Regions from separate parts of the Paenibacillus sp. MCAF9 genome, predicted to be linked through region 2. Evidence: riboswitches for the same ligand, from Rfam matches in the RefSeq annotation. Region 2 holds a riboswitch; each other region holds the start of a gene.

Region 1 (7,508 bases), on a different contig from region 2:
TACGTATTAAACTCGCGCACCGCAAAGTTTGTGTCTTCCTTAAACACACAGAAATATCTCGTTTTATCCGTCTCCGGCACCTTTACTCCCGGAAAAGGAAGAACGGCATATACACTTGCATATTTGTCATTTCCCGCAAAAAAGTCTAGCGCACCGCCCGTCGTGAAATCGAGCAGATTCAACGAGACGAAACCGTCATAAAGATCATCAGGCGCTGTATTTTGCGAACGTGCGCGAATTTGCAGCTCAAAGCTGATCTCACCGGATTCAGGTACAAGAACAGGTTCAGCAGAATAATACATATGCTTAGCATTATCCAGTATTTGAATTTGATCGTTCGAGCGGCTAAGCGGTGCTCTTACATACAGCAGTCCATTGCGAACAATGACAACCGCATTAGGCTCGCGGTACTGCCAGAAGGTTCCGTCTTGCAGCGGAAAACCGCCGATTTTCCATACTTCCCCTTCATTTAGAATCGTATGAAAATCTCCTAAAGTCCATTGCTTCTCCATGTCCATGACCTCTTTCTAAGTTGTATGTTTTAAATAAGACCTTGAATAATTAAGGCAACGATTAAGATCACACCGCATCGCATCGTAGCTTTCAACGAGGCACCCATAAGCGGTACGTATGCAGTCGATGCATTATTTGATGATAACCTGCCGTATACCAAATATAAAGGTATTGCTGTTGGCAGCGCCAGCAGCCCGTAAATAGGCAATGCTTCCACGACCACGCATAGGATAAGCGAAATATAGGCGAGAAAAAGCAAAATGCGCGAGAAAACGAGTGCTCTCTTTTCTCCCCAAACGACGACTAATGTTCTTTTCCCTGCTTGACGATCAGCTTGCCAGTGCAGGAAATGGTGATTAAACAAAATTAGGGTAGTCAAAAGTCCTATTGGCAGCGATAACCAAAATGCCCGAGAATCTAATTCTGAGGTTTGTACAAAATAAGCGCCTACGACAGGCAGTATGCCAAAGGAGATCAAGATCGCGACTTCACTGTAGCCTTTGCCGCGGTATCCGAACTGGATCGGCGGAGCTACATAGAAATAAGCAATTAACGCCCCAAGCCCGCCAAATACGAGCACCGGCCAGCCGCTTGTTATACTAAGTATAATGCCGCAAATCGCTGCAATGCCAAATAATGCCCATGTTACGGTCGCAAAGGTGCGAATGCTCCATGTCCCTTTTGTCAGATAGCCAGAGTTGGTTGCAATGACCCCTTCCGTCGATTGAGCGGCCGTATCCGTACCGTTATAATAATCCCATAAATCATTGATCATATTAGAAAATAAATGGGCTGTTCCTGCCCCAACTATGGTGAGGATAAATAATAAAGGATTGAAAATGCCGTTCCACACAAAAGCCCCCAGCGCACCTAACGCCACGGGAATAAGCATAACAGGAAGAACGCTCAGCCTGGATGCTTTCATAAATTGTTTAAACATAAGCTGCCACTGCCCTCTCTGTTGTCGATCGTTCAATTGAACCACTTCCATTTGCTATACGTCAACACATGGCTTAAAAATGGCTTAGTTTTTGAACTTGTTTAAGCTTCTGTTTGAGCAGCTCAGTGCAATAATGATTTTGGTTTCTCTGATCAAAAGCAGCAGCTAATTGTTCGGTATCCTTTACAATCATCTCATACGTAATATCGCTGCTGACATTCAGCTTTCTCCGACGGTTTTTTGCATGCCACAATTGTAGAAATGCTCTAGCTGAAATCATATACAACAACCGATCCCAGCCTACTTTCGTATCCAGCGCATATTGTACGGTTTGTTCAAACCATTTGGCGGCTTTATGAATGTCGGTTGCTGTGTAATAAGCAAGGAAGCTCCCATATTCACTTAAGTAACCAGGGCCCTTTAACAAACGCGCGCCTTTTTTTGCCATCTTTACAGCTTCATCTGCTTGCTCTGTCTCAAGGAGCGGGAGAAGCAGATGGCTGTACGTATTTTGCGGAATGGATTTGCAGGTCATTCGCCCATCCATAATAGGCTTCATGGCTTGCAGTCCTCGCCGATATCTGCCAACTGTAAAATGATAGTAGCCAAAGCCATTTTGCTCACAGGCGCTGCAATCAGACATTCCATCTCTAGCCGTCTTGCGCCAAAGCTCATAGTTTGCTTGAGCTGACTCATGATCGCCTTGAGATAGCGCGTATCGATGAAGACATTGATAATATGGGCGCAGGCTGTGACCGTATTGTAAGCATTTTGCCTTAAAATCATTAAAAATCGAAATGATTTGATCCGTACCAAATTGCGGAAACCGCCAAATTTGATTAACAAACCATTTATAGTGCCAAATAAGGGTGAAGCTCGAATAAGCAGTCGGATCTTTTTCAAACTGGGTTAAGCACCAGGTAAATGAAACAAGAAATCGCTCTTCATAGCCCGAATCAAGCGCTGCCTCGGAATAAGACATGCGGGCGTAATAGGAGTCTTCCTTCGTCATATGCAAATCGGCTATCCGAATAGCCTCCTCAAGCACCGCAAGCTTCTGTTTTCCCTGCGGCAAGCTCCATGCCTCGCTGCGCAATTGATCATATCGCTGCTTCATAGCTCTCGCTCACCAGCCTGACTAAGACCGATTTCCAGCACCTGCATAAACGATTTGTTCATTAACTTCAGCTCCTCAGGGCCAAGAGGATATTGACCAAGCAGCAAGGCCTGCGTATAAACGGTCTCAATGCTTAGCTTCTGCATATCCGCATTCTGACAAGTCATAGCCCGCTGCATAAGCGGATTGTTAAAGTTGTAGCAAATCGTCGCATACGGCACCTCATATAACTCATGGATGACGACATCCACAATGTTTGCGAACAAATCATTAGCTTCATCTTTCGTTTGCTCTGCCATTCTCAGAAAATTCACTTCATCATTTGTATTGTATAAAGCGGCCAAATCTACTGGCTCAAATCGCTTTACTACGCTTCTGCATTGAAATGGTGCTAGCAGCTGATCCGAGAGCTCCAGAAAGGAAAGAATGCTTTTATGCTCCGCTGGAGTTATGGATTGGAAGACGTTCGAGAAATTAATCGGATCTAGAACTAACGCCTCAATATCCTCATTCAGCTCAGGCAGCTTGCGCACAAGTTCAAAATCATGGACATAACCGCCGTTAATAACCATCACATTTTGCGCTTTGGCAACGCGAGCCACTTGGCGGAATTCATCAAGCGTTGAAGATACAACGATACGTTTGTTCTGTTCCAATATATCGCTCATCTTCATCATGCCAAATGAAGTCTCAAACGACAAGAAACGGATAAACAATCGATAAAGCTCATCATCTTCGGCAGCCATCGCTTTAATGGAAGCAGAATGAATAACAATAATTTTCCCGAATAGTTCAGGGTTTGATTCTGAAAGCTGGATCATATGCTGTTTAATGTTTTCGCCAATTTCATCCTTTACGGTGTGAAAAAGCTCATTTTCCATAAATGACTCCCGAGAAGCCGTTGGTCGAAGTCCATTCGTATTCATGATACACGTAACAAAAAAAGCCCAATCCGGAAGCATATTGTTAACTTGATCGGAAAGCAGCATACGTTTCATATATACCTTATGTTTTTTCTCGGCTTGCAAGCTTACAGCATAAGGAAGAATATAAGCGACACCCTCAAGCTCACCAATTACTGATTTTAAAGGTATGGCATCCAAGAAGGTTTGATACAAGTGATCTTCGCCATAGGTGAGCGCATCACTGCTATTCATGGACCACGGAGGAGTTTCCTCGTTAATCCTAATATCTGTTTTCCCTTCGGACAAATGAATCGGAACTGGCAGGAACTGACCATAATGGCTCATTAACTCCATCACACGATCCCATTCATAATAATCCTCGTAACCCTCCTTGCATGTCAAAAACACGGTGGTGCCGATTGGAGCATCCTTCTCAAGCTTGCGGATCGAGTACGTGCCGTCTGGCCGCCCGCGCCATTCTAAAGTATCGCCTTCTAGAGCGGAGCGGGTAATAACAACGATCTCGCCGCTCACTACGAAGCAGGACAGCAAGCCCACGCCAAATTGTCCAATATAGTCGTCTGCTGAATCCATTTCGTCACGCTTGGAGGTACTTCCGATTTGAGCCAAAAAAAGCTGGATTTCGGATTCGGACAAGCCTATCCCATTATCGTGAACGGCAATCGTTCGAGAACCGTAAATTTCAACTGTTACGCGTGCATCAAAGCGATGTCCAAGCCGTTTGCGTGCCGTTATCGCATCAACGCCATTTTGCAGTAATTCCCTAATGAACACGCCTGGGCTCGAATATAAATGCTTTGAGAGAAGCTCGATCATCCCTTGTAAATTAACTTGAAAGTTCATTTCGCTCATCCTGTCTCCCATAGTGGATCTGTTTTTTATTGGTTCCATTCATTGATTCGGCATTATACTCGCTTATCCTTCTTTATTTGCACAAAGAGGCAGGCAGCACCCCAAACCTATGGATGCTGCCTGCCTCACTCGATTATCATTTTGTTGCTTACACTTTGAAAACAGATGCTTTCTCCTTCAAATCCTGCGAGGAAAGTGAAAGCTTCTCCGCTAGGGTGCGCAAATCATCCGAAATATCATTTTGCTTAACAGAAAGCTCGCTCATATGTTCCATTTTGCCATTTACTTCTGAAGACGTAGTCAATAGCTTGTCTACTGCAGACACGATATGAGACATGCCTGTTGTGATTTCACTGATTGCCGTAGAAATCTCGCTCACTTGATCTGACAGCATGCTGCTTTGTGATTCCAGCGCTTGGAATGTGCTGCTTGCGGTTTCGGATGCTTGACGCGTCGTGTTAATAACATTCGCGAAGCTGCCGATCGTGCGGCTGCTTGCTGCCACGTCGCTTTGTATGAGCGTCAGCTCCTTCGTGATCTGCTTCGAGATCATATCGGTTTGACTGGACAGCTTGCGGATCTCGTCAGCGACAACAGCGAATCCTCTGCCATGCTCACCCGCTCTTGCCGATTCAATGGATGCGTTCAGTGACAACAAATTTGTCTGTGTGTTCAAATCCTGAATGCCGTTCAAAAACTTAGCGACATTGTTATATCGTTCATTCATCGTTTCGAAAGCTTCAGTTAGCTTTGAAAACTGGTCTACTGTTTCATTTACCATCGAGACCACGCCAGCCATCTGCTGCGTGCCGTTATGAGATGATTGCTTCATATTTTGCATATCATTGTTTATGTATTCACTCGAGGCAGCAATTTGCTGAGAGCTTGCTGAGATTTCTTCGGTAACTGCCGAAATGGATGAAGCATCGTCATACTGCGACAGCAACACTTTTCTGCCCAGCTCCACTTGGCCATTTACATCCTCTGATGCTTTTCGATTAATACCAATCATATTATCCATATTATTCGAAATGTGGAGCACGGATTCGCTCACTTCAAGCGTAGCTTTAATCGTTTCTCGCAGCTGATCGCCCATATTAGCCAAATCATGGTCGAGGTCGCCAAATTCGTCAGAGCGAACGAGTTTTTCTTGACTTGTAAAATCATTATTGCCATATTGCTTAATTCTTTTTGTAATGCCTACAAGTCCTGTTCTAATTGATTGTGAGATGACAAAAATCATAATGGCAGGCAGAATAGCAAGCAAAATGACATTAATAAGAACAATTACGTTCGCACTGGATATGTCTTTATTAAGAAGCTTCTGCGTCGCGTTAGCGTCTGCGGTCAAACGCTCGTGCATTGTATCGTTGGAATAACTTAGAATGACGGTATATACGCTTATTAGATTGCTTATGCGGAGCGATTTCTCATCTGATGATAATCCACTCACGTCTGTATTCGTCACTTTCAAGTTATCTAATGCAAGCTTAAGAACATTAACCTGATTCGCATAATAAGGACCATCTTCCGTTGCAGGCGGATATTTCTTATCCATATCGATAAGCTGTTTCTCTAATTCATCGATGTTGGCAGGCATCGTTTCCAAATCCTTCATGATCAGCGTTGCATCGCTTTTGCCATTTTCAATGGCATCTACCATTAGAAGCATCACTTTCAGCAGCCTATTCGATATACCCTGATAATTGCGTTCAGCACGCTGCAATTCCTCTGAACCTTCGACCGAGGTTGCTACTGAATGATTTTGAAAATAAATCAAAACGCCCGAGCCTACATTAAAAAGTGTGATGATTGCGGTAACAAGCAATAATTTGCTCGTTATTTTCTTCAAACTCAATTTCTTAAACAGTATTTTTGCTCTCTCTATCCTATCCTTAAAAACCATCCTGCTTGCTCTCTCCTCTGTCTCCTGAAAACAAAAAAAGCTATCCAGCCACAGGAGGCGGACAGCTCAGTTAGCTTATTATCCTTCCGGCGGTCTGGCAGCCATAGTGCGTACACCTTAGGCCCATAACTTTGCGTCCTTGTCTTTCAACAAGTTTGCCTTTTTCAGTTTGTCTATTTTGTAGTTTACAACTTAAACCAGTATAGGACTATTTAGTGAGTTTGTCATCCCTTGAACCATATTTATTCTGTGGCTAAAAATAAGGTTGCATTGCAATAACGCCTTGCTAACGAATGAAAATAGGAGGTTTGGATGGAAATAACCGCAACGAGCAAAATATTTCGCACCGCTTCCCATTGTTTTTCCGTTAAATTTGGCAATCTGCTTGCAAATTGATTCGCTGAAGAGCGAATGACATGCTCTGTCAATAAATCTTGATGCGGATTTTCCTTCAAATGACCGGAAATGTCGAGCAGTTGATCGTTATTCGCATCGAGCTCCTCAAACATACTGGTATAAGATGCATATAATTCAATAGGCCCAACTAAATCGTCTGCTTCATCCTCTGGTTTCTTGAATACGATCTCAAAAAGCTTGCGTATTGATTCAAAATCGAGATTTGACTTTAAATCATCAATAATGAATAATAACGCAGCTTGGTTCAGAGAATATTTTTTCCCAGCTTTCGGACAATCGAAATAAGGTTTGAAATCTCGCTTTACCCAGTTTTGCATGGAGGTAATCGACAGATTCGAATATTCGATTAGTTGGCCCAACGCAGCAATTTCATGAAGTGAAAAGCCTTTAATCTCATTTCCTTTAATGAGCTTTTCCATAATTGGAGGCAGCAGCGTAGACATAAATGCAGGCAGTCCCGTGCCTTTCTCCAAATCACATTGATGCGTTTTGGTCCATGCGGCTTGCAGCACTTGCAGCGGCTTCAAATTATACTTTCCGTCCAGAGCCAGCAGTAAGCAAGCCATCTCTTTTCGAGTAAGCGTAAAGGACTCCATATCGCTTCCTCCTCGCGCATTCGTCTTGCATTCCTATATTACAAGTTCATATGAACTCATCATATGCCGGAGAATGACGCTTGTAAAGGCTCGAAAATCAATGAGAATAAGCCTTTCATTCTCGTTAAATCGCTTTTAAAGCGCGTATAAGGCTGTTACCGTTGGATATGGCATTTGTCATATCATGTAATCATTCGTTATAGTAGATCATAAGAATAAAAAAAATATAAACATAAAAGGG
Region 2 (7,508 bases):
TATGAACCGTTATATGGCTTTTATCCAAATGCATCACTACGGAATCAGGCAAGGGACCCGGCGATTCTTCAAACGAATCATTGGGTCCGCCAATTACCGGCCCTTCCGATACGAGCAAAGTAACGCTGGCGCCCTGCGGTTCATAATCCTGCTTTGCAATATTAAGCACATGCGCTCCAATAATATCCGATACCGTTTCCAAAATATTCGTCAACCTATCCGAATTATATTGTTCGTCTATATAGGCGATATATGCTTTACGCTCTTCTTTCGTTCTCGTATAACACACATCATACATATTGAAGCTGAGTGACTTCGTTAAATTATTAAAGCCATGCAGCTGAATTCTTTGTTCCGGTGTAAGTTTCAAGCGCGCATCCTCCTTTTCAATAACTACTATTTCCTTTTACCCAAAGACCAATGCGGCAAAACTTTTATGCTGCACAAAAAAACATTTCACGCCTCGGTTTTACCGAATGTAAAATGCTTTTTTCATCTCATTATTTAATTGTGTTTTTTCAATTCCTTAATTCGGAGTATCGGATCTCCAACATACACCTGTGTTTGAGGAAGCATGCCATCACGCTGCTTAATGGCTAGGAAATTAAGCGTATTGACGAGCTCATCCTGCTGCTTTTCTTTTAATTGAAATTGCACACCATATTCATAAATGTCTTTGCCCAGTTCATTGTACCAGACGATAAATCCGAATAGCACATACATTTGATTAAGAATTTTCGTCTTGAACATCAAGAGAATATCGCTGTTAACGGGCAGCTTCACACCGACTATAAACCGGAGCCCGCCTGGTCCGATGTTACGAACAAACACCTCTGTACTCCCAAGCTTCACACTGCTTCCTTTAAACATCGTAATGGTCATCTCTGCCAATAGACAATGCTTCAAATCTATTCGAAAGCTTTTTCTCCGATTAACGAGCACCTCTTTACTAGGCATAAATAAAGCAGGCTCTTTACAAGATCTTCGGCTCAAAAGCTGCACGATGCTGTCCGGCTCTACAGGACGGCTGAAATAATAGCCTTGGATTTCATCGCATCGCTGCTCGCGTAAATAGTTGTATTGCTCCTTCGTTTCAACGCCTTCAGCCACCACCTGCATGCCAAGTTCGCCAGCCAATTGAATAATGCATTCAATAATGCTCTTATTTCTACGATCCGTCATCAACTCCTCGATAAATGACCGATCAATTTTGATCGTATCGAGTGCCAATCGCTTCAATAAATAAAGAGAGGAATAGCCGGTTCCAAAATCATCAAGCGATACTTTGATTTTTCTTTTCTTCAGCTCCAGCAGCAATTCCGTCACCGCATTCTCATTGCTAATAAAGGAGCTTTCCGTTATTTCAATTTCCAATCGATCTTGGGAAATTCCTGTCTCCTCGATAATCTGATCGATTCTATGCAATATATTTTGCTGAAGAAGCTGCTGCACCGAAAAGTTAACCGACAGCGTGACCGAAGGCAGTCCTAAGCTCTGCCACCGTTTATGCTGCAAACAGGCTTCGCGAAGCACCCATTCTCCTATCGATACAATAAGCCCCGTTTCCTCTGCGATCGGTATGAATTCAGACGGAGCAACCAATCCCCAATCTGGATGATTCCAGCGCAGCAGCGCCTCGACGCCAACAATTTCCATCGTTTGTGAATGTACTCGAGGCATATAATGAAGGAACAGCTCTCCTCTTTCCTGCGCTTTACGCAAATCATTGCTGAGTGAAAACAATTTGAATGATTGCACATTTAAAGAAGAGGAATAGCACTGTGATTGGTTGCTGCCTCTGGACTTCGCATGATAAAGAGCCGCATTCGCATTTTTCATCAACTGCTCCACCGAGCTCCCATCGCCAGGCGATTGACTGATTCCAATACTTGCGGTTACATTCAGCTCATATCCTTCTATCAAAAATTGCTCATTGATAAGCTTAATAATAGTAGCTGCCATATCCTTGATTTCGTTTTGCTGCTTTACATCAGCTATAATAATTGCAAATTCGTCTCCGCCAAGTCGGAATACGGTTTGGCCATCACGTAAATTGCTCATCAATCGAAAGGCGATTTGTTTCAGCAGCTCATCCCCAATCGGATGCCCAAGCGTATCATTTACATATTTGAAACGATCCACGTCAATCAGCATGATCGCCAGCCTCTGCTTAAAATACTCGCTTACCCTTAGCTGCTTATCTAGCTGGTCTTCAAACATTCTGCGATTTGGCATCTCCGTTAAATAATCGTGGTAAGCCAAATATTGATTTAATTCCTCAGCCTTGCTCCGATCCGTAACATCAAGGACTACGCCAACGATCGCCTGCTCACCCATATTTGACACTTGATTATAGTGCACTTCGCAATGAATAATCGTCCCATCTTGCTTAATGGCTCTGTGGCAGAAATTAGATAAAGACTGCCCCTCCTGTAACTTCGTTAGCTGATTAACGACGGCTTCACGGTCTAAAGGATGGATCGTCTGTATAATATCCATACCGATCAAGGAGTCATAACCAAACATTTTATTGAGCTGGTCGTTTGAATAAACGAAGTTGTTTTTTTGCGCGACAAAAATACCGACAATGGATTGCTCAACAATACTGCGGTATTTTAATTCGGTCTCAGTCAATGATTGCTCAATCATTTTTTGCTGCGTAATATCCTTGGCAATGCCGTAGACGCCGATAAGCTTTTTATTAATAATGATTGGAATATTGGTCACATTAAATTCGACCGTTTGCCCTGTTCTCGTAATGCCTGTCGTATCATAGTTTTGAGGATTCAGCGTCTTGACCGTTTGCTCAAAATATTGAATCGTTTTATCCCGTGCTGCGGCATCTACAAATTTATGAAAACTATCATTTATAATTTCCTCTTTCGTATATCCAAAAACTTGCTCAAGCACAGAATTGCATGACAAAAAACGCCCTTGTGCGTCTAAAGAAAAGACCGCGTCAGGGTTGTTTTCAAATATCGATTTATAAAGCTGCTCTTCTAGTGTGAGGCGATGCTGTATTTTTTTATTTTCCGTTACATCCTGAATCATGCCTATCGTCAACAATATCTCGTTTTCGGCATTCCGTATGAACGTAATGTTTTCCACCACATATCTAACTTCACCGCCTTGACGAACGATTCTGTACTCGGAAACGCTTTCCTTTTTTGATTCAATTGCAAGGTGGAACTGCTCATTAACGCGCTCACGATCTTCGGGATGTACAAACTCAAAAAATTGTTCAATCGTCATCGAGAAATCAGATTTCATACCATATATTTCGAACATTTGATTCGACCAGGATGCTTCTCTGCGAATATGGTCAAACTCCCAGTAGCCTAAATTCGCTAACTTTTGAACAATATTAAAACTACCAACATTAACATTTCCATTAAAACGTTTAATCATTTGTTTCATTGCTAAATATCCCCTCTTATTCATAACGTAGGCGGTAACCTGAAGTTTTTAAGGAGAGGATATAGGTATGTTATCACTCATCCTTTTGGCAACCCAGCCACCTTTGGAAATTTCCTTTAGGCCTGTTGGCTTTGCGTCATTGTCTTTCGACAACTTTGCTTTTTACTAGGACTTTTTACATATACCAGTATTCCATATTATTCCGATATATACCATAACCAATTTCATAATAGGTCGAATGATGTAGAAAAACCTCCCATTTTGGGAGGTTTGGTATATTGATGTTTTACAATCTAGGATCGATTTCCTTCTCTTTGGCAACCTCAAACAAAAGATTCGCAGCAGCCGCTTGATATCCATCGTTTTCTGGGGCAATTTCAGCAAAAGGAATCGCCAGCATATGCTGTCCTAGCCGGTACTCGTTAAATGATGTACGAAGCTTTTGCGTAATATTTTTTTGCTTGATGAGCTTATTGTACTTGTGCGGAAATCTATAATCATAACCGTAAATAATAGACATGTATTCCTTATTGCGCACTTTCATATAGGGAACCGTGTACGGCTGAGGCAGCTCGGGCTTAATCACGACACCTTCCATATGATTGTCTACCGTAAGCGTGTAGAAATATTTTTCTGCAAGCTCATAGCTCTCCGCATCAGACAGCACAAGCGTGATGAATGGATCGTCAGATAGGAATCGATACATCTCAGAGGTTTTCCACGCTGGCAGCTGCTCGCTTCCGTCTACGTATGCGATTTTGAGCAGCGAAAATGGCTTGTATTCAAGCTCCCCTGCCTCGGCATACAGCTCCAGCTGCCTCTTATACGTTTCATATGCTTTGATATGCTCGTCAATTGGCCTGATTTTCTCAAGAACAGAATGAACATGCTTAAAGTTTTGATAGACGGCTAGACCGTACTTCTCATTAATAGCCCCTTTGCTAAAGTGAAACTGATCCTTTTCAAAACCGCTTTCCTTGAAATCATGCGCAAGCTTTCCGAACGCTTCCTCGAATCCATTCGCCTTCAGGAAAGCAAGCTCTGTCTCAAGCCCCTTCTCAATTGGCTTAAACTGCTTTTCGATGAGACCTTCCCCCAGCGCCTCCCATGGCAAAAGCTCGCCATCGAGCAGGAGCATCGATATATCGTTTTCCTTCATGTAGCTTCCGAATCTTTGCAGCAGTCGCTCATAAACAGCGGTTAGGTCAACCTTATTTATTTTGTACCCATTGCGGCTCACTGCAAAAGATTGCTCGATATCTGCATGCAGATAAACATTGCAGCGTGATCCCATGTATTTGGGCTGCAGCACGACCTCTTTAACACCGCGCTCCACAAAATAGTTCAGCCCTTTCCTCAGCGATTCCAGCTCACCCGCCGCTTCATCCTTATCTGCAGGAGACATGGTTCCTGAGATAAAGTTAATTTTATTGCGCGAACAATACTGCAATCTGCGGGCTTCATCGTCATCCAGCTCTTGCAGCGATACTTTGCGTTCCTCTTTGAAGAGTGCAGGAAGCTCCCCTTCCATGCCGGCTATTGACGATTTCTGTGATTTGAAAGTCGGCTTCACCGACAGAGAAACCGAGGTTAGCAGATTGCCGTGAACTGCGCCTGAATCCAAATGGATTTTATTTCTGATCCGAAATGCTTGTTTAGCAGCCACATGCCCAAAAACATGATACGGCTGGTTTCCTGCTGCATCCCGCTTCAGAAACGCAAGCTGTGCTTCAATCGGCGCCGATCGGTCAAGCCTGAAATTGCGCTGATGACGGATCGAATTCACATCCAGCTTGCCAATATATTTGTTCTCGCATGGCGCGTGAGTTACATAATAGGATGGTCCTGCTTTTCCTACCATTCTGTAGTGAGGCTTCGACAGCGATACGAGATGATTAAACTTCTGGAGCAGCTCAGCATCGCCTCTCAGCACCTCAGTGGAATCGAAGTAGGCATGCAGCAGCTCCTCTTCCACACCTTTGATTTCACCACGCATATATTTATGGACGAAGTTTTCATGATTGCCAAGCACAAACAAAAACTTATTCTGATTCGTATATAGGAAATCAATGATTTCCTTTGTGCGGCTTCCCTTATCGATCCAATCTCCAACGAGCAATACTTTTGTACCGCTGACCTTCCCAGTCTCAACCAGTACATTGCCCTCTAGTTGAAACCCATGGCTAACGAGCAAAGCCTTCAGCTCATCCACACATTCGTGAACGTCACCGACGATAATCGTCTTCTGGTCCAGCGGTAAAAAAACGTCCAAATACTCAGCAGCATCCTCGATTATAATCTTATAATCCGGATTCGCAACCTTATCCATGGGGGAATAAAAATCTTTAGCCCGCACCTTATGAACTTTGCTATATTTCTCCCTCGAGAGCGAACCAAGCACGTCCTTGCGCAAACGATTAATGTGGCTCGTTATCAGTTTCTTCGAACGCTCCGATGAATAATAATCATCACGCTTCTTGTAATCAAACAGCACGACTTCAAGGTTGTAGTTATTTTCCTTTGCAACCTCCCTCACTCTCGCCCGGAAATCCTCTGACAACCCTGTTGTATCCACGACAACAAATTCCGCATTAATGGGGAAAGTTGTGACCAGCCGCAGCTTCTCGAACAAAAGGCGGAAAGCCTGATCGCTCGCTTCAAGCATGATTTGATCATATTTATCATAATCAGAGCCTAGAAGCTCCTGTCTAATGCTATCGGATGAAATATATTGCACATTCGCATTCATGCCCTTGCTGTCATCCCTAAATCGCAGCTGCGGCATCAGCACTTCGTTTGCAAAGGTTGTTTTCCCGCATTCCGTCGTGCCAATCAACATAAAAATCGTGTGGACTCTCGTTCTCATTTCCATTGACGCTACTCTCTCCTCTTCCGCAAAATCGCACCCTGCGTCGTTTGTATACCGTTCACTCCGTCGCCGATTGCGACAAACTGGCTTTCCACGGATTGATCTTTAATCGTTTCGAGCAGCCACTCTTGAAATTCCGCTCGCCCAAGCTCCCATTTATGGTCATCATGCCGGAAGTCTTCCAGCTCATAATAAGCATTAAACTCTGCATTAGGTGTTGTCAGCACAAAATAATCAAAATCAACATGTTCGCATATTTGCCGTATCAGAACAGCTGCCTCATTTAGACTCATATGCTCAATAACCTCGGTCAAAATGACATCCACCTGCTCGCCGTTATAAGCCTCTAGAAAGTGTTCAATGGAAGGAAAGGTAGCGATGTTGTCCAGTTCCTTTGCTTTCGCCTTCCGCTCTACCACCTCTAGCAGCGGCTCATGGATATCAACCGCGTAGTAGCTGTCTTCAATTTTGGACGCAAATGGAATCGCATAGAAACCTTCTCCACAGCCAACGTCGAGAATGGCCTTATTGAACGGAAGCACGCTTCCGATATAGCTTCTCCGCTGCTGAGCTGTCCCGCCGAAGGAGAGTTGAACCGCATAACGATCTGTTTTCTCCAGCTCTTCTTTATATTTCTTGAACCGGTCTCTTGAAGCTAGAAAATTGCGGGCAAACAAGCTTCGTATATAAAAGGGTGCGTCGATAATTTGGATACTCTTCACATATTTAATCAACACATCATCAGAAATATCGATGTATTCGTCGCTGAACATCGAGAGGAAGAGACAAAGCACACTAACGACATGCATAAGCTCATATAACGATTTATGCGTCTTAATGGTAAGCGAATAGCTCTTATGCGCCAGGTGTACAGCTTCAAATGTATAATCGGTAAGATGCTTCTCAAAAAAATGAATATAACGCAAAAGCTCAATATGTATCATATTGATATGGAAGGTATGCTCGTATTGCTCCGTGTCACTCGAATGCTGCGCTTTGAGCGGCGCTGCAAAAAATTCATTGATCGCTCCCAGTACAAAGAGCGGCGTATTATATCGCGATACATTGAGGTACTCAAATTGATCCTGCCTATGCTGCTTGTATGAAACCTCATTGTCAGCATCCTTAAAATAAACGTTGAAGGTTGCTTCATCGGTATACCAGCCGTAGGCCATTCCTTTGCGAACGGCGCGCAGCAGCATGCCTGAGCCCGGATTTTTTC
Region 3 (7,508 bases), on a different contig from region 2:
AGAGATTGCGTATCGCGCATTCTTTCGGAGCGCGTTTTGAAGCTTTGCTTCTCTGAATGCCGCGAACGAATGAGCAATTCCATAATCGGAAGCTGAAAACGCCTCGCGATATGGCTGGCTAGCTGCTCCGCTTGGTTGAACCCCCGATCAGCTGCTCGTTCTTCACTTACAGGAACGTAGGTAACAGCATCCCAGCAGTCTGCTATCGATATTTTTGGTTTGCGGCTGCTGCTGCTTGCCACGATAGACTGTTGAATAATTTCAAAGGTCATCGCCTCGAAAGCAGGCAGAAGCATATCCCCGAGCAAAGGAGCAAGCTGCTCATTGCCCCTATATTTGTACAAAGCGAGCATCGCTCGCATGGCTTGATTATAATGAACCGCGCTGCGGTTGCATATGAATGCGCCATGCGGACGACGTATGCAGTCTTCGCATGGGATGCCGCGCCCGCATCTACGGCAGGCGATGCGGGTCAGCCATGGTATTGCGGAGAGGCACGCTCCGCAAAGGGATTTGCGAAGCTGGGTCGTCAGCTTCGCGTGGTTGTAGCTGCTCGCGCTGCGAGCCTCGCTTTGCGGTTTGCCGCATAGGAGACATGCGGCAGACGTTGGAGCGAGCAGCTGCGCGGATGTGGTGAAAGCGGATTGCAGACGCTGCAGCCATGCTCTTGGCGAGACGTTCATTTCGGCGAGCCTCCTTTGGCTGTGGGGAGCAAGTAGCCTTGCTTGCGAGCCATGCGGTTCATCGTTTGAATATGGCGTACAGCCTGCAGCTGTGGTCGATTGCGATCATGGCTGCAAAAGTACACACGACCGAATGGATCATCCGCAGAGCGGCCTGCTCTTCCAGCCATTTGAACCAGTGAAGCCTCGTCAAATAACCTTCCGTCCGCATCAAGGATGTAAACATCGCTTTTAGGAATCGTTACGCCCCTCTCTAGAATAGTAGTTGTGACTAGTACTCGTATATCCCGCGAGCGAAAACGCTGCACCTTCTCCGTTCGTTCTTCATCCTGTGAAGAGGTTGCCGCAACAGCAGCATGTGAAAGAGCAGCACGCAATAAAGCCGCCATAGGCTCGGTTTGAGCAATTTGCTGCACGAATACAAACAGCTGAGCGCCTCGATCAAGGGATGATACCATGGCTGCTAGCAGCTTTGACGACAGCTTGCGGTGCTGAAGCATCTGCTTTACTGTCGGCGTTTGAAGAAGCTTGGGCACAGGAAGCGGATGACGATGATAACGAACAGGTACTCTTGCATGAGGCAGCTTCCCGCGTTTTGCTGCTCTTTGCAGCTCACTTGGCGGCGTAGCAGACAGCAGCAAACGAGCAGCGCCTGGCGCACAGCTTTTGTCTGCTGCAAAATGCAGCAGCGGATCGCCCGCAAAAGGAAACGCATCCAGCTCATCCACTACAACGAGATCAAAGCCTTGATAAAACCGCATCAGCTGATGCGTAGTCGCAAGCGTAATATCTCCGCTTTCCCAGCGCTGCTCACTACCACCGTATAATGTTACGACTGACGCCTTAGGAAAAGCTTTCCGAATACGCGGGTCAAGCTCGATCACCACATCACGGCGCGGTGTGGCAATAAGCGCCTTCCCGCCGCGCAGCAGGACAGACTCCACAAGCGGAAAAACCATCTCCGTTTTGCCCGCTCCTGTTACAGCCCAAAGAAGAAACTCTCTCATCTGTCGCTGCTTGTCCAGCTTTGATAAAGCCGCATCTATCGGCGGCTCTTCCACAAACTGCAGCGCCTTGGCTGCTGCAGCTGTCTGCGCAGGGCTAAGCCCCCATTTATCAAGCCGCTGTTTATACGACAGCGGCCTCAACCCCTTACCAGAGCCGCGAACCGTCGTCTCTGCCCAATTCAACCCCGCGCGCTGCCCCGTAATGAGCAGCTCACATTCCCGGCTTCGCCCCATTCCAATGCACGCCATACAATAGGCGCAGTGCCTCCCGCACGCTGCACATGCCGTGCGGTGCATTTGCGCCTCGCCGCTCCCACAGCGCAAACAGCTGCGCTCGCGCCTGCGGCGCCCCAAAGCGTTCAATCGCCCGCCACCAACGGCGACGATTGATCCGCTCAGGCGCACCTGCCCGAGCAGCGAAGCAAGCTGGAGCAATTCTCTCCAGCTTGCCGCGGCACCGGGACAGCTTGCGCTAGACAACAGGGCGTGCGCCTCGCTTCGCAAAAGCGCACGTCCCTGCAGCATACCCGCGGCAAGCTTCGCTCCTGCCGCGATCTCTCCCAGCTCTTCAGCGCTATAAACTCCCGCTTCCTCGCCACCCACACGCTTAGCGCTGCTACGCTTTTCACCATTATTCGCAAGCACTGCTCCTCCTATTTCCCCAACCACAGCGCCCCTTACCTTCTCCCACCTCTCCACTAAACCAAAAAGCTTCTCTATCGCCAACGCTCCTTTCCGCTTCCCTCGACTACTCAAAAAGCGCCAACGACTCCCCAAACTAATCTTGCTATTTTCACCTGCTTGCTCTACTTCTCCACTGTATTTCCGATAATTTCTCTCCAGCTCGCTGTATTTCTGTTTACTACTATTCAACCCGCCAGTTGCTGCATCTCCACCCGCCCCATCAGCTTTTGCCTCCTCCGCACATGCGGCCAATAGCTCAATCGCCTCATGATCAGCATTTCGTCCTCCTTCATTCAAGCTTTTACTCGCACTGTTTCTGCCGCCGCTGCCACGTTTAATAGCCGCATCCCAAAGCTCCACTGCAATGCACGCATCCCCGAGCGGCAGTTCTTCTTTTAGCAGCCATCCCTCCTCTGCGATCTCGTTGTTCAAGAATCCCGCTTCACCAAACGCTCCATGCATCCAGAAGTATTTATCCACCATTGCCTTGATAGTCAGTCGAGCCTGCCAGCAGCCTTTCACTTTAACAACATACAATTGAGCCTTCATCTCTATTCGCTCCCTTGACACTTTATAGAACTGACTTCATTATTCATCTGTTAAGTTAAATACGGCCTCTCCCTTCCCAGACAAAAGGAGAATGATGTTGGAAAGCACTGTAAACAAAAAAAGCACACCCAACAACGCATTTGCGTTATTGAGTGTGCTTCACTCCGACTATTTCATTACCGTAGATTATATACTAAAATGGCATTTTCGACAAATCTGTCGGATTTTGCAAATCAATTAGCACCGCATGATCAGAAAGCGACACAACTCCTTCTGCCTGGAGCAGCCATAGCAGCTGAGTTCCATCCACACCCTCTGTTTGAGAGCGCTTACTGCCTTCGCTTTCAGACAAAGGATTAGATCCATTAGAGTGAATCCTGACCTCATCGCCCTTTCTAGCTAATCGTTCAACAATAGCCAGTGTCTCCTCTGTAACCCCTTGATCTACGATCGTCAAACGAACGTTTTTTCCCATTCGCCGAGAGAAAGAAAACAGCGAACGTACATACCATTCCATATTGTTTTGCTGAACGTCAGCTACGAGCACATAATGCTTGCTGGATTGCTGGCGCCCTCGCCAAATTCGATACGCCAGATGCACCGACAATGCAGCCAAAGCATAACAGCCAATAACAAGAAGTAGAAGTTCAAACATGGCGGCCACCTCCTCTTTGTGACACTATATGCCATGAAGAGCCCACTGGTTCCGCAATCAAGGGACAAGGTGACAAAATGTGTGTTATGCCAAAAATATATCCTGCTTTATGATGATTATTAGTCATTTTCTGACAAAGAAACACCCTTGAGCAATTTCCAATACATGTTATCATTTTAATATGAAAGCATGCATATCTAACCGGTGCACGCATATAGAAAGGGAGAGTGGATTTTCACAATCAAAATAACTAGGGAAGCGATGAAGTATAATCTACAATTGGACACTTGGATTATATGGAGCTAGTAGTGTAACCGGCCCTCTTGGAACCCCACTACGTATCTAAGAGGAGAGTGAAAGATGCGTTATTTTAGGAAAAAAATCAGTTTAGCCCTGGCTCTGTTATTAATTTTTTCGTTGTCGCTTAGTTCCCTTGCCATGGCGGAAGGTGATAGCAATCAAGGTACAAATGCTGCGGCACTCGTAGATGAGAATAGCTGTCCACAGTATTCATCGGATCGCAAGGATGTCATTGCCACGCATTCCAATATCGTAGTCAATAATAACGGAACAGCTACCGCTACGTTCCAGACGACAAAAGATTGTGTTAGAGTCAGTTTCTCCGGCTATGAAGGCCCTGCTGACTGGGCACCTGGACCCGGCGATACAACCATTCCATACAACAAGCAAACATTTTTTGAGGGACAGTCTATTATATATCCAAAAGCAGGTACTTACTCCGTTACGATTAACATTCCCAGATGCTTGCCTTATCAATTAGATATCTATAGCGGAGATTTAATTAAGACATTAGGTCCCGGCGCTCATGGTGACAAAATTTTAGCATGGAATCTAAAGCTTTCGAACAGCTGTACGGGCAGTATCATCATCAACAAATTTTTAAATAATGTCGAAGGGGCTCCTCATGTTGGCATTACCTTCGAGCTTTGGAAAGACGGTAAATTAGTCAAAAGCGGCGTTACCAATAGTAACGGTATTCTGCAATTCAACGAATTGCCTATCGGCACCTACACATTAAAAGAATTAACCTTAGATGGCTTTACCACCGATTTAGTGGCTACCCAGCAGATCGTAGTAACCACAGATAACTCTGTGCGAAAAGCAGTTATCAATACGGCTAAGCTCAAACTTGAAACGGCCTGCTCCGCCGACCCGAATAAAACAAGAGCTTGGAAAGTAACCAATGAGAGTAACATTGAGGTTTCTTATTCATGGGAAGTTCCGAATTCTGCTCAAACAGGAAATGGCGTAATTCCTGGAAAAGGTTCCGTAAGCTTTTCAACGAATACGGAGCTTGTCAACCCAACTGATCCACAAGCTGTACCTAATACGCTGAAGATCCATTGGGGCAAGGAGAAAGAGCTTTCACTTGTGAACGCAGGCGAAACCTGCTCTACGCCTACTCCAACACCGTCAGCGACACCTACTGCTACTCCAACTTCTACACCGGAGAGCACACCTACAACTACACCATCTTCTACACCTGAGAGCACTCCTACAACTACACCATCTTCTACACCTGAGAGCACTCCTACAACTACACCATCTCCTACACCTGAGAGCACGCCTACAGCTACACCAACTCCAACACCTGAGAGCACACCTAACAATACACCACCTTCCACACCTGTGAGCACGCCTAACAACACGCCTACTGCAACAACTACGGTAACGACAACACCTACATCGTCACCTGAAGCAACACCAATCGTCGAAATTGATGATGAAGATCCACCTGTTGGAGGAGTTACTGAAGGTGGGGAAGGCGAGCCGCCAATCGATCCTGTTGTTGCTGTAGATGAAGATCAAGTCCCGCTTGCTACTCTGCCAAAAACAGGCGAAAGCAGTCCGGTTCCTTATTATCTCATCGGGGCATTTGCCCTTTCAGCGGGATTTATTTCTCTTCGCAGACAAAAACAAAGAAAATAGTTAAGATTATAGGTTTTACCACGCACTCTTAGGCTGGTTTTATACAGCTTAGGAGTGTTTTTCTTTTACACAACCATTGCAAGGCAACCTTATATGCAAACAAAAAACCCCGCATCAACCGATACGGGGTTTTGCTCGATATGTAAGTAATGATCAAAAAGGCTACTACAGTGTAACCCATCCATATTTGATCGATTGGATAACAGCTTGCGTACGATCATCAACTTCCATCTTTTGCAAAATGCTGCTCACATGGTTTTTAACCGTTTTTTCGCTAATGAATAAAAACTCTCCAATAAGCTTATTGCTCTTGCCCTCTGCCATAAGCCTTAACACCTCTGCCTCACGGCGTGTTAATGGGCTTTCATCGCCAGCAACGAACTTAACTCCCGGTTCCTGAGCAGCTGCAGCACCTGAGACAATTCCCATCTCATCCAAATACGTCATACGGCGAAGCTGGTTAATGAGCTTGCCTGTCACTTTAGGATGGATATAGGCATGACCTTGGACAACGGAACGAATGGCGTTAATTAGCGATTCTGCCTCCATATCCTTCAGAAGGTAACCCGTAGCCCCTTTACGAAGGGTTTCAAATACATAGCTCTCATCGTCGTGGATAGATAAAATGATAACCTTAACATCAGGAAACATACTTTTTAATCGTTCAGTCGTCACGACACCGTTCTCTATAGGCATATTAATATCCATCAGGACAATCTCAGGAATGGTATGATTGCAAAATTCTAAAACTTGAATGCCGTCTCCGCATTCGCCGATAACTTCAAGATCGTCTTCCATGTTTAGAATCCGCTTAAGTCCTTCACGAAACAGCTGGTGGTCATCCGCAAGTAAAATTTTGATTGTATTCACATTGCTTGCAGCTCTTTGGATCATCATCATCTTACTCCTTTCTAGATTCGGCAGTAGTAGGTATATCTATTATAATTTTCGTCCCTCTACCGGGATTTGAGTCTATATCCATCCTTCCCTCTATTAGCTCAATGCGTTCTCTCATCCCTACCAATCCAAAATGTGCGTTTCGAGTAGCATCCTGCTCGATTAAATCGCTGTTAAATCCAACGCCGTTGTCTTGAATTACGAGTGAAATATGCTGTGGCTGATAGTTAATCTCGAGCATTACATGTGAAGCGCTCGCATGTTTTAGTGCATTGGTAAAAGCTTCCTGAACTAAGCGGTATATCGCCGCTTCCATTGCAGAGGGCATCCGAGTTTCTTTACCTATAAGCTCGAATATGGTATGTATTTTTGTTTTCTCTTCAAAATCCTGTGTGAATTTACGAAGAGTCGGCACAAGTCCCAAATCATCCAACGCCATCGGGCGCAAATTAAATATAATTTTGCGAATTTCCTCAAGGCCGGAGCGCACTTGTCCTTTTAAATCTACTAATTCTTCCTGCACCATCACAAATTCCTGCTTGATTAGCATACGTTCTGCAATTTCTGTTCGAAGAACGATATTAGCGAGTGATTGCGCGGGACCATCATGGATTTCCCTGGCGATCCGTTTACGCTCTTCCTCTTGCGCCAAAATAATTTTCAATCCCAGCAGCTGCCTGGTTTTGGCAGACTCAAGAATACGAGTAACCTGATTAAGATCACCCGATAAATATTCAAGTACGACATTTATTTGCGAAGCAATCGTTTCAGCACGCTCGATGGAATTTTCTACATTCCGAACACGTTTTTGCAAATCATCTCGACGCGCTTTCAAGTAGGATTCCTTCTCGCGGTAGACCATCAAATCCAGCTGGATTTGTGTAGCCTTCTCATAGGCAGACTTAATGTCATCTTCCTTGTAGCGTACGAAATCCCGGCTCACTTCTGTCAGCCTTATACGCGCACGGCGATAGTCTTGCTCCAGCTGGTCAACCTTGTCAATTGTCTTCACCGTTTCTTGAAGGACAATTTCAAGCTCCTGCTCGAGTGATTCTAGCTCCGTGCGCGCGGATTCACATATTT
Region 4 (7,508 bases), on a different contig from region 2:
TTGAGTTTATATACGGCGTTTCATTAGCAATTAAATTACGTGCCGTATAATCGTCAAACTCATTTGGAGGTATATAGCTATAGGTATGTATCTGCTTGTTTAAGGGTCGAAGAGTTTTTGCGGCAAAGCCGACTACCGCCCCTGAATCCAAACCTCCGCTTAGCTGCGACCCCACCTGTCGATGCGTTCGAAGTCTAGCATTTACAGCCTCTTGAAATACGTTTTGGAAGGCTTCAACATATTGCTCATCCTTTTTGAATCGAAGCCTCTTGCCTACTGTAAGTGAAAAATACTTCGTTACCTTCAATCGACCGTTTTCAACGATTATGTAATGTGAAGGCGGCAGCTGCCAGATATCCTTATACACGCTTTGGGTAATATCAACAGCATCAACGACTGTACTAATGGCCAAGTACTGTGCCATCCATTGCTCATTCAACCGTTTAGGAACATCCGGCAGCTCCAGCAACGGCTTCATCGTCGTGCACATCGCTAGACGGCTTCCGTTCCAGTGATAATACAATGTTCGACAACCTGAGAAGTCTCTGGCAGCAAACACTCTTTGTTCTCTTTCATCCCATATCATAAAAGCAAAATCACCGATCAGATGCTTGGGTGACTCAACCCCCCATTTCGCATAGGAGAGTAAAATCAGTTCGGCATCAGTGATTTGCACTCTACGGTCAAGCTCTACATTTAATGCTTCAAACAGCTCAATGCGGTTATCAATAATTGCATCGGCACTTATGACTAAGCGTCTTTCCGAATCATAATAGGGATTGCATTCCCCGACAGACTCTGGTGTAATCCATTGATTATGGCATCCAACAAACACATTGTTCTTATTCCATGCTTGAGCTGTATTGCAAGGAAACCGTGATAATTGCTGCATCAGTCTATTCCCCTGATCTAACACATGGGCTGTCTGATCAACTTCATAAACGACTGCTATTGCGCTCATTCGTGCCTCCGATTTAGATAGCCAGCGTGTTCTTCAATCGAACGAGATGCGAGCATCATTGAATGTCTTTTAGTTCTTAATAAAGAACATATTTGAATAATACACTTGAAAACAGACGTTGTCAATCGTTTTTTCACCAAAATATCACAAAATAAAACGAAACATCGTTCTTTTATAAGAACAACATTTCGAAATGGGTTTAACCTTATTTTTTTCTAATTTAGACGTCATTTTATTTTTTATTCGTTAAAACTTACAAGCTTTCGCAATTAAGAATTATTCGTTATAATAGTGTTAGTCTACAACGAAGAGATAACGGGGGAGTTTGCTATGATCGGAGAACGTATTCAGATGCTGCGCAAGAGAAAAGGCCTATCCCTAACGGAGTTGTCGCAACGGGCAGGCGTCGCAAAATCTTACTTAAGCTCTATTGAACGAGGGCTTCAGCAAAATCCTTCGATTCAATTTCTCGAAAAGGTAGGCGCAGTATTAAACGTAACGGTTGAAGAATTTTTAAATAGCGATGAAAACAATGATCGTAAAACAAACAATCTAGACACCGAGTGGGCCGATCTAGTTCGAGAAGCAATGGCTTCTGGCGTAAGCAAAGATCAGTTTAAAGAATTTTTAGAATTCAATAAATGGAAAATAAAGCGAGAGTAGCGCTTTATTTTCTTTTATACGGCTGTTTCTTGTATATCATCTTTCTTGCTTTCTTCAAGACATAGTAATACCTTTCTAACATCTTCCTTGCTAAACCCCAAAGAACGTGCATTCATGATTAATGCTACCCATTCCATATCTAAATCCTGATTATCCTCTGATTTTGTAAGTACCATTTTCCCATGTCCCCCATTCAATTTGGGACGGTTGCACCACTGACTCCATGCGTTTAAGGTGCCCAGATACTAAACGCATTTCAACGTCTCCCTATGCTTGTCATTCGTTTATAGATGTATTATAAATCACTTTAATTGCGTATGCTGTCGCTTCCTGTCTCACAAAAATGAAAGATAATTACATTTTTTGTCGAATTTATTTAATGATTGTTAAAGGGAGCAGGGGAAGGAAATAGAGCCCGCCAGATCAAATTAGGAGCTCTAAAATGTTGCTTTATTAAAAGAGCTATCCGGTATATTATTTTGCTGCAAGTTCAGATTTCAACAGTGCATCTTCTTCATAACCATTCGGATTTGAAAATTGCCATCTCCACGTATCGCTGCACATTTCTTCTATTCCTTTTGTTGCAAACCAATTCAATTCTACATTTGCCTTCAGCGTATCTGCATAACAAACAGCAATATCGCCAGGTCTGCGACTAACGACCTCGTATGGAATGCTTTGACCAGTTACCTTCTCGAAGGCTGCAATCATCTCTAACACACTGTAGCCATTCCCAGTGCCAAGATTATATATATTCACATTTGATTTTCTACTCATCTTTTCCAGTGCCTTTACATGCCCCTTTGCTAGATCTACTACATGAATGTAGTCTCTCACTCCAGTGCCATCCACAGTTGGATAATCATTTCCAAACACATGCAACTGTTTAAGCTTGCCAACAGCTACCTGCGATATGTAAGGCATTAAGTTGTTTGGCACGCCATTTGGATTTTCTCCAATTCGACCACTTTTATGGGCGCCAATAGGGTTGAAATACCTCAATATCGTTATTCCCCAGCTGTTATCTGAACTAGCTAGATCCAGTAAAATTTGTTCTAGCATGAGCTTAGTCCGGCCATATGGATTAGTTGCTGAGAGCGGTGAATCCTCAATAATCGGAACTTGTTCGGGCCGTCCATAAACAGTAGCCGAGGAACTAAACACTAATTTATGAACACCAAATTTCCTCATGACTCCACAAAGAATTAAAGTGCTCGTTATATTGGTATGATAATAAGATAATGGCATTTGAACAGACTCTCCGACAGCCTTTAACCCAGCGAAGTGAATAACGGCATCAATAGCATGATTCGAAAATACATGCTCGAGCCCCTTTTGATCCATAAGATCCATTTGATAAAAGGTAAAGGTTTTATTTGTAATCTCTTTTACCCTTTCTAAAGCGATATAGCTGCTATTAGACAAATTATCAACAACCACTAATTCATATCCCGCTTCAAGAAGCTCAATGCAAGTATGACTTCCTATGTACCCCGCTCCGCCTGTTACTAAGATTGCCATTTTATTTACCCCTCTCAATAATTCTTAATAAAGAACAACTAAATCAAAAAAAACACCTCTCCGATGCTAAGCTCACATGCATACCTTTTCGCTGTAATAATTTATCATTGCTGCATCTTCTCTTTCATCGAATTTTCTCGCAAAGTATTTATTCGATTTTTCAATAGAATCAATATCTTTAAAGCTTAGATTTATGGGGTGATTACTATTGTTATATTTTTCTCCCCATTTTAAATAAGTTAAATTATCATTAGTGACCTGATCCGCATATTTCGAGTTCATAACTAAGGTTTGAAAAAACCATTCATCTGGGCACAGAGCATATTTGAAATATTGATAATACCATTTGTTTTGGTCAAGAAAATCTATGATAAATCTTGCAACTTCAATTGGCATGCAGAACCACGAGGAGCCATGATACAACAAATAATTGTTAGGCATTAACTGACGGTTAGGGAAAAGAACTAAACCTTTCTTATACATTTTCAGCATTATGCTTCTGAAAACTCTAAGCGGGTGGAATGTATTGTATTGTCTTCTTGCTGAATCAAACCATTTCATATTTACATGTGCAGCAGAAATATCACGATCATGAATAAATTTCGCAGACATAAATATTTTATTGGGATTTTCCATTAAATGAACTTTAAGACCATTTTTAACGAGTAAATCCTGACCGCTCCTTAAGCATACAAAGTCATACTCTACTTTTGAGGTTAATACCTTCCTTAGCAGCATGATCGTTGCATCCACTTGGCTAATATCTCCCCATTTCACATTACAGCTTTCCTCCAACACGTTAATGCGTGGGGATCTATTAATTTTAGGTGATACCTCATCGTAATTTTTTTTATCAATATGAACATATACATCTGCCGTATCGGTTGCAGTCAATTGGCTAATAAACGTATTTACTTGGGCTGGGTTTTTATGAATTTGCAATATGTAGGCAGTTGAGGGTAAAGCTGACTTCATTATTTCACTCCCCTTAATTCTCAATAACGAACATTATATTTTAAAATAGTCCCTGCCTCAACTTGTAAGTGACAGGGATCTATTCTTTTTTTAAAGTTACAGGCTAGCTGCTGCTAAGATCAGTGTTGTCAATCCATCGGACATATGGGGCGGTTCCTGTTACGGTTACACCGCTAAATGTAGATTTAGCGATAGTTACGGATTGATTTTGCCGAATCCAATTTAAATTTACTTTCGTGTTTTCAAGATAAGATTGTGAAAATACAGCTTTGTTCGTATTGTCCGACTTGCCAATAGCTGAATTTAAAAAGGTGGTGCCTGAAACGATTGAATTGCCATCCACCGCGATACCAGAATTTTGTAGCAACGATGATCTCAGCGTAACTTGCCGAGTGAACTTTGCATCGGTCGAACCAAGCTGAACGTCACTTGCCCCCATAACCGTACTTTTAGCTCTTATAAATTCACTATTGCTAATATGAGATGCCTCAAATTTTGCAGAACCTTCGATAACCGTCATGCCGTTAATCATGTTTGGGCGTCCTACATAATCTTGAGGAACGTTTATTAATACATCGTAATTCTTTACCGTAACATTTCTAATGACAGCACCAGCTGCTAAAATATTGAAGTTTCGTGCTAAAGCATTGTCGTTGCGCCAATCTCGTTCTATTGTGATGTTGGATAAATAACATCTTCCGTAATTGAATCTGCTAATGTTAAACCCAGGCTGTCCAGCGTCTTTAATAACAACTGGTGGACCTCCCTTCGTTTCAGATACCTGAAAAGCTACAGAAGAAATATTCACTGTGTAATATAATTTATCAATGCTAATTCCTGTCGGAACCTTGCCTACCCATTGTTCAAATGATATTTGTGCTCCATTGCCCATGCCATGTGGAGTACTATACGTAAAAGTTCCTGTAGTCACATTAACTGCAGGTGTCCCAAAATAGCCATAAACACTGGAGCCACTAACCATTCCATCTTTAATGACACAATTTTGTACGACTGCCCCTCTTACATCATTAAGCTTTAAATTCCCTCTCAGAAATACTGCATCATTCACAAAATTATCACCTTGCACAATTAAATCACAATCCGTAAATGAGTTGTTTATATATGCTACTAATGGGTAATTTGAATATGAGCTTACTCCACCAACATTTTTGCCTTCAAAGTTATTTCCAACCAAGTTAATCTCAGTACCATCAACATTAACAAAATGTCCTCTTGCGTTGCTGTAGATATAATTGTCTGTAATATAAATTCTATAATTCAATTCAAATCCTGACGGATTAGTCGCAGACTTAACTGGTATGTTACTTTGGCTTACAAGGGACTCAACATCAATGCCAAACATTGGAGGCGTTCCAGTTCGGAAATTTGATGTAACCCCATCATCGTCATACCCAATATGATGAATATGATTGCGGTATACATGCACATCATTTGAACCGCATAATGAAATACCTTGTCTGCGGCAATGATGAATATTAGTGTCATGAATGAGTATTTGGTTCCCCATCTGTTCCTGCGTATATAAAGAAGGATCATCATAATATTGTTCCCAGCCGGTAAGAATCCCGTCACCTGTGCAATCAGAGATCTCAATATCACTTATTTCAATATGGTTGGAACCAAAAATTCCAATACCAAAACCACTTTCGTGGGTATAAGCTGCATTATCAACCTTTCCTCGAAGCGCACTAATCTGACTATCAGTCATAGGAGAAGGCAATGAGATGGCAAATATCATTTTGTTGTTCTTACTTACGTCTTTATCCTCATTTAACAGCCAACCTCTTCCGGTTGGATTAGCTGGAGCAAAAGCACCGTTTGTTCGAGATCCAACAAATGTAGCCTTAGATACAGTATCTTTATATTGATAAAATGAATAGTTCGTTGTATTAACGCCTGTCATGCTCCATAGTCTAAAATTTGTAAGCAGTCCTGGATTCGCGTATCGATCGAGCACTTCACTTCTAATCCAATTCGGATTATCGTTTAGTGTTCCGTCAGCGTTAACTCCACCTCTAGTGAAGTTAACATAAATCTCGTACACATGCGTTTTCTTGTCACCCGTTAATTTCCCGCCGGATAACTTGGCATGAGTAATTTTTCTCATTTCAACGATTGAATAACTCGGTGATGAATTTGTTTCCATTTCAATGGAGCAGCCTAGTTCCAACTCTAGATGAATACCGCTTAGTAGTTTAATAGCAACTAAGGAACTAGGATCCATTCTTACGCAATAAGTTCCACTGGGCAGAATAATATGTTGATAGCCCTCAGACTTTGCCCATGCAATAGCTTCATTTATCCCACTTGTTGTTGCGGCAGCATTCGATCTGTCATTGCTTATATTAAAACGATCAAGTTCAATTCGGTATGACCCATATTGCTGCATAACTTTCACCTCCGTTTTACTCTTAACATATGTAGCTTGTCAGAGAAAGGTTACTTAGTTCCGCCAACTTCCATATGACGTTTGCGTTTAATTGTCTTATGATAAATTGTGCTTACTTTCGGCAGCTTAAGCAGCAATGAACGAGCAACAACGAATAAATATTTAAATTCCGCCGTTCTATAAAAGAGTGCAACGTAAATAATATTAACTAGAATAAAGCAAAGGACGCTCTGAAAAATTAGCTCTAATAGTGTATTTGAAGGTATTAGTTTAATAACTCTAGTAGCAATTAGACATGTAACAGCACCAATAATTGTATAGTACACATAACTGCGATAATAGAGGCCAACAGGCTGATGGAAAACCTTCTTATAAACTAACCAAGGCGTATACCAAAAAGGGATCATTAATGCACTTATTACGGATCCTGCAAAAATACCTGCGATACCCCATAATTTTACAAAAATTAAAGAAACACCTAAGTTAATCACGGCTTGAAACATTGGGGAAAACCGATCCTCATGAAATATGCCTGCAGTTATTTTTACTGCACTTAGTGAATTTCGCATTCCTCTCTCATAAAATGCGATGACAAGTACAAGAAGTACAATGTTCGTCATCTTAAACTCAGTGCCTATCCAAATATCGATGAATGGCTCAACCATCAGATAAAGCATGATTGATAACAATGAATATAACCAGAAATTAAGTAGATAAGTGACTTTGAAAATACGATAAATAGCCTCAGCACTTTCTTTCGCCACTAAATTGCCTAAACTATGATAGGTATTCGTAAAAACCTGATTCAAAAATGTCCGGCATATATCAATCAACATTTTATAATTGGAATAGAGACCAACGGCAGCAATACTTACAAATGAAGAAATAAGAATGCTATCTACGCCAAAAATAAAGTAATTCCCGACATTTTGAAGAATGATAGCTTTCATATTTTTTATGAAGCTAGCTTTCGTTTCT

Evidence for each region. A riboswitch is a leader RNA that binds a small molecule or an ion and turns the genes downstream of it on or off. The one in region 2 is predicted to bind cyclic di-GMP.
Region 1: another riboswitch for cyclic di-GMP. It lies ahead of AB4Z45_RS13060 (methyl-accepting chemotaxis protein); the one in region 2 lies ahead of AB4Z45_RS22740 (EAL domain-containing protein).
Region 3: another riboswitch for cyclic di-GMP. It lies ahead of AB4Z45_RS15340 (SpaA isopeptide-forming pilin-related protein); the one in region 2 lies ahead of AB4Z45_RS22740 (EAL domain-containing protein).
Region 4: another riboswitch for cyclic di-GMP. It lies ahead of AB4Z45_RS09905 (anti-repressor SinI family protein); the one in region 2 lies ahead of AB4Z45_RS22740 (EAL domain-containing protein).

The regions. Positions count from the first base shown of each region.
Region 1 is NZ_JBFREL010000006.1:167,595-175,102, forward strand. Features, by position in the region: gene AB4Z45_RS13040 (DUF6081 family protein) at 1-512, opposite strand, end outside; gene AB4Z45_RS13045 (prenyltransferase) at 542-1,453, opposite strand; gene AB4Z45_RS13050 (hypothetical protein) at 1,527-2,570, opposite strand; gene AB4Z45_RS13055 (HSP90 family protein) at 2,567-4,339, opposite strand; gene AB4Z45_RS13060 (methyl-accepting chemotaxis protein) at 4,497-6,254, opposite strand; cyclic di-GMP riboswitch class I at 6,340-6,424, opposite strand; gene AB4Z45_RS13065 (DUF1836 domain-containing protein) at 6,497-7,267, opposite strand.
Region 2 is NZ_JBFREL010000018.1:95,209-102,716, forward strand. Features, by position in the region: gene speD (adenosylmethionine decarboxylase) at 1-370, opposite strand, end outside; gene AB4Z45_RS22740 (EAL domain-containing protein) at 505-3,417, opposite strand; cyclic di-GMP riboswitch class I at 3,502-3,587, opposite strand; gene AB4Z45_RS22745 (metallophosphoesterase) at 3,704-6,289, opposite strand; gene AB4Z45_RS22750 (methyltransferase domain-containing protein) at 6,295-7,508, opposite strand, start outside.
Region 3 is NZ_JBFREL010000007.1:283,681-291,188, reverse strand. Features, by position in the region: gene AB4Z45_RS15355 (ComF family protein) at 1-683, opposite strand, end outside; gene AB4Z45_RS15350 (DEAD/DEAH box helicase) at 680-2,923, opposite strand; gene AB4Z45_RS15345 (glycosyltransferase family 2 protein) at 3,117-3,578, opposite strand; cyclic di-GMP riboswitch class II at 3,824-3,907, shown strand; gene AB4Z45_RS15340 (SpaA isopeptide-forming pilin-related protein) at 3,939-5,528, shown strand; gene AB4Z45_RS15335 (response regulator) at 5,694-6,422, opposite strand; gene AB4Z45_RS15330 (sensor histidine kinase) at 6,430-7,508, opposite strand, start outside.
Region 4 is NZ_JBFREL010000004.1:420,507-428,014, reverse strand. Features, by position in the region: gene AB4Z45_RS09915 (asparagine synthase-related protein) at 1-961, opposite strand, end outside; gene AB4Z45_RS09910 (helix-turn-helix domain-containing protein) at 1,292-1,624, shown strand; gene AB4Z45_RS09905 (anti-repressor SinI family protein) at 1,639-1,800, opposite strand; cyclic di-GMP riboswitch class II at 1,819-1,900, opposite strand; gene galE (UDP-glucose 4-epimerase GalE) at 2,099-3,145, opposite strand; gene AB4Z45_RS09895 (beta-1,6-N-acetylglucosaminyltransferase) at 3,218-4,120, opposite strand; gene AB4Z45_RS09890 (right-handed parallel beta-helix repeat-containing protein) at 4,224-6,530, opposite strand; gene AB4Z45_RS09885 (lipopolysaccharide biosynthesis protein) at 6,581-7,508, opposite strand, start outside.